Regions from separate parts of the Pseudoneobacillus rhizolycopersici genome, predicted to be linked through region 2. Evidence: riboswitches for the same ligand, from Rfam matches in the RefSeq annotation. Region 2 holds a riboswitch; the other holds the start of a gene.

Region 1 (2,208 bases), on a different contig from region 2:
TTGCCGAGCAATGCATTGGAAAAATATCTTGCTCAGGCAACAGGTAGTTCATAATCGAGAAGATGGACTTTTTCATTTCACCAGCATATTCAGTTCCACCGATTAAGACAACACGCTTTTCAAATGATATAATGATAAAAGTTTCTGACATGGTCCCATCCACAGCAGGGTCTGCTTTAAAGTTAGGAGCTGCAATGACAGAAAATTGTGATTGGTGTTCTAATAATTCTTCGTCTGTTGGACGGATGAATAATTGATGGGCAAAAAGATTATGCCAAGCATATTCATTAATGACTTGAATTGGAAAGCGATATCTTTTATCAGCGCCGGCGAATCCCTTGAAAACAAAAACTTCTTCTTGAATTTTCAAATATTCAAGCATTTTAGAATATAGATTGGAGAATGCTTCTTCTGAAATGGGTTGGTTAACAGAACCCCAATCAATCTTATTTATTACAGAAGCTTCTTGAACGATGTATTTATCTTTAGGAGAACGTCCAGTATATTTACCAGTTGTAGCACGAACAGCACCGGTAGATGTTAAAACACCTTCTTGGCGAGTTAGAACTTTTTCAACTAATTGAGGAACGGAAAGTTGCGTATGCACATTGTTGCCTTGTAATAACACATGTAACTCGTTTGGGATGCTAACAGAATTCATTACTCATATACCTTCCTTTACGATAGTTAAAATGAATAAAATTTGTAAAAAGTGGTTATACCTCGTTGAATAGTATAACACATTAACGTAATTAGTCTATACTATTCAGCTGGAACAGGAAAATTTATTTTTTCTTGCAATATTATATATTTTTTTCATTAATAAGGAAAACATATTGACATTTATCAATAGTCTAGGTTAAGATATTTCCTTGAACGGATACTCTCTTATCCCGAGCTGGTGGAGGGACTGGCCCAATGAAACCCAGCAACCTAACCATGAATCGAAGGATCTTTAAAGGTCTTTTTTTTTGGAAAAGGTGCTAAACCAGCGCAAGGTAACGACCTTGAACGATAAGAGTGAAAGGCGCTTCTGACGAGAGCAACAACCTTTCCTCACGATTACAGGGGAAGGTTTTTTTATTGTTTAAAAAGCTACCTTTAAAAATAGCAAACTGCTTATCATCATAAAAGTAAGCTGTTTTATTCATACTACTAGGGAATGAGTACCGTATCATTAGGTTTTCTAATATAGGAGGAATTCGGATGTCAACGAAACGTCGTTTGTTCACTTCTGAATCAGTAACCGAAGGTCATCCAGATAAAATTTGTGACCAAATCTCTGATTCAATTTTAGATGCGATTTTAGAAAAAGACCCAAATGCTCGTGTTGCTGCTGAAACAAGTGTGACAACTGGTTTAGTATTAGTAGCAGGTGAAATTACCACTTCTACATATGTAGATATCCCAAAAATTGTTCGTGAAACAGTAAAAGAAATCGGCTATACTCGTGCAAAATACGGTTTTGACTCAGAGACATGTGCCGTTTTAACTTCCATCGATGAACAATCTCCTGATATCGCGATGGGTGTCGACCAAGCGCTTGAAGCACGCGAAGGCTCTATGACTGAAGCGGAAATTGATGCAATTGGTGCCGGAGACCAAGGGTTAATGTTTGGTTTTGCATGTAATGAAACAAAAGAGCTTATGCCGCTTCCTATTTCATTAGCTCACAAGTTAGCACGTCGCTTAACATATGTTCGTAAAGAAGAAATTCTTCCTTACTTACGACCAGATGGAAAAACGCAAGTTACCGTTGAATACGATGAAAACGACAAGCCAGTCCGCATAGATACAATCGTTATTTCAACACAACATCACCCAGAAATCTCTTTAGAGCAAATTCAACGAAATCTTAAAGAACATGTGATTAACCCGGTTGTTCCTCAGGAACTAATTGATGAAAATACAAAATACTTTATTAACCCAACAGGGCGTTTCGTAATCGGTGGGCCACAAGGGGATGCTGGTCTAACTGGACGTAAAATCATCGTTGACACATATGGTGGATATGCTCGTCATGGCGGTGGTGCATTCTCTGGTAAAGATCCTACAAAGGTTGACCGCTCTGCTGCTTACGCTGCGCGTTATGTGGCTAAAAACCTCGTGGCAGCTGGATTAGCTGAAAAAGTAGAAGTTCAATTAGCTTACGCTATTGGTGTTGCGCATCCTGTATCGATTTCTGTTGATACATTTGGAACAGGTGTT
Region 2 (2,208 bases):
CTAAATTAGTTTGTGGTTGGCTCATTAGGAGTCACCTCCGCTTGCGATTTTAATACGTGGATCGATAACTCGATACAGTAGATCAATAACAAATAAAGTAACGATTAAAATAGCACTATAGAAAATCGTGGTACCTAGAATAACTGGATAATCACGGTTAAAAATACTATCCACAAAATACTTCCCGATTCCTGGAATCGCAAATATTTTTTCAATCACAAACGTTCCGGTTATCACTGCCGCAAACAATGGACCAATGAATGATATCACCGGAATTAACGCATTTCTCAAGCCATGTTTGATAACGATTTCCCAAGTATGAAGACCTTTTGCCTCAGCTGTTTTAATAAAATTTTGATTAAGAATATCAATCATGCTCGCCCGGACAAACCGAGTAATAATCGCAATCGGACTGACTGCTAAAGCAATGGTTGGCAAAATCGAGTGACTCCATGTTCCCCAAGCAGCTACGGGTAAAAGTCCCCATTCAACAGCGAAGTACTTGATTAATAGGGGAGCCAGTATAAAGCTTGGAAGGGATATTCCGATGATGGCAATAAACATCGACGCATAATCCAATAGGCGGTTATGATTTAAGGCCCCGATAACCCCTAGACCAATCCCCACTACAATCGCAATAATAAGAGATTGAATTCCTAATAAAGCAGAGGGTCCAAAACCATCGGCAATGAGAGTGTTGACATCTCTCGTTTTGGATTGAATGGATGGACCAAGATCCAATTGCACGAGATTCTTTAAATAGAGAAAATATTGGATCGGTAACGGTTTATCCAGATTATATTTCTCTCTCATATTCTGGACAATTTCCTCCGGCAAAGATTTTGCATCGGTTGCAAATGGATCTCCCGGAATCATATGCATAATCACAAAAGTTAAGGTGACAATGATCCATAATGTGACAATCATCGTAAAAAGTCGCTTAAGTAGGTATGACATATTACGAAATCTTCCTCCTTTTCCAAAATCATATGTATTTTTAAACAATCAAAAACACCTAGTTAACATATCGTTTTACTTAGTTTTAGAGTTTAGCAGTGCTATTTGACTCTACGAACCCCCGTAAAAAAGAAAAAGCCTCACAACCATAGATAAGTTGAGAGGTTTTACATACAAACTCTAACTTATCTCTCGGGACTACATTCCCGTGGAATTGGCACAGTGTTCAACAGAACCCGCTGCCGAGGTTTCATAGGGCCATATCCCTCCACCTCTCTGGATAAGAAAATATTATGAAGTTATTCTAGTAAAATTTCGGACGAACAATAGTCACATGTACCTATTCGAAACTAATAAAAACAAAAAATCCTCTTCATAGAAAAGAAGAGGATTGATAAACTGAATCAGCTCTTCTCATCTGCCAGACAAACGTATGTCTGAAGGAATTGGCACAGTATTCATCAGAACCTGTTGCCGAGGTTTCGCAGGGCCATGTCCCTCCACCTCTCTGGATAAGAAAGTAATTATGGAATTTTCAGAAGTTAAATAATTGTCTAGCTAAGAATAACGCATGGTAAGATTTTAGTCAACCGAAATATATTAAAATATTTTATTTTTTATTTACCTCCCTAAAAAAACTGCCCATTTCCCCCTGGACCCTATATCCTCAAAGCCTTCCTCACCTATTAGGTTATGGAAATTCAAAAGATAAGCGCCCCAAAAAATTCCCTTTCTACCATTGCATTTTTTCCATTATTCTTTCATAAATTCTAAATTGAAGAGTTGAGCTACATAGGAAACCAAATATGTTTCTCATTGGAGTTGAAACTGATATGCTAACCTTTTTTAAAATTTTAGAAGCCATTCAACATTCAACAGAAAAGAGCATTCTGGCAACTATTATTCATATCTATGGCTCAGCATACTTAAGAGAAGGGACATCCATGCTTATCATGGAAAATGGTGAGAGGGTTGGAATGGTCTCTCCGGGTTGTCTAGAAGAGGATCTTTTTTTGCGGAGTAAAGATTTATTCTTATCAACCTGTCCGCAAATTGTCACTTATGATTTAAGCAGTGACGATGACTATGGCTGGGGGCAAGGAATGGGTTGTAATGGAGTGATAAAAATTCTGTTGGAACCTATCACCGAACAATTAAGAGCAGATTTACTTTATTTAAAGAGCTCATTAGAAAAGGGATTCTCAGTACTTCATGAAAAGGAATTTTCAGATGACTTCGCCTTCCAAAAAT

What was found. A riboswitch is a leader RNA that binds a small molecule or an ion and turns the genes downstream of it on or off. The one in region 2 is predicted to bind S-adenosylmethionine.
Region 1: it holds a riboswitch for S-adenosylmethionine, as region 2 does, so the genes downstream of both, metK (methionine adenosyltransferase) here and ACX9YW_RS15605 (ABC transporter permease) in region 2, are expected to answer to the same signal.

Annotation. Positions count from the first base shown of each region.
Region 1 covers NZ_JBTOOE010000023.1:37,737-39,944, reverse strand. Annotated here, with positions in the region: gene pckA (phosphoenolpyruvate carboxykinase (ATP)) at 1-661, opposite strand, end outside; SAM riboswitch class I at 886-1,021, shown strand; gene metK (methionine adenosyltransferase) at 1,207-2,208, shown strand, end outside.
Region 2 covers NZ_JBTOOE010000016.1:38,219-40,426, reverse strand. Annotated here, with positions in the region: gene ACX9YW_RS15610 (ABC transporter permease) at 1-25, opposite strand, end outside; gene ACX9YW_RS15605 (ABC transporter permease) at 25-957, opposite strand; SAM riboswitch class I at 1,140-1,244, opposite strand; SAM riboswitch class I at 1,369-1,476, opposite strand; gene ACX9YW_RS15600 (XdhC family protein) at 1,764-2,208, shown strand, end outside.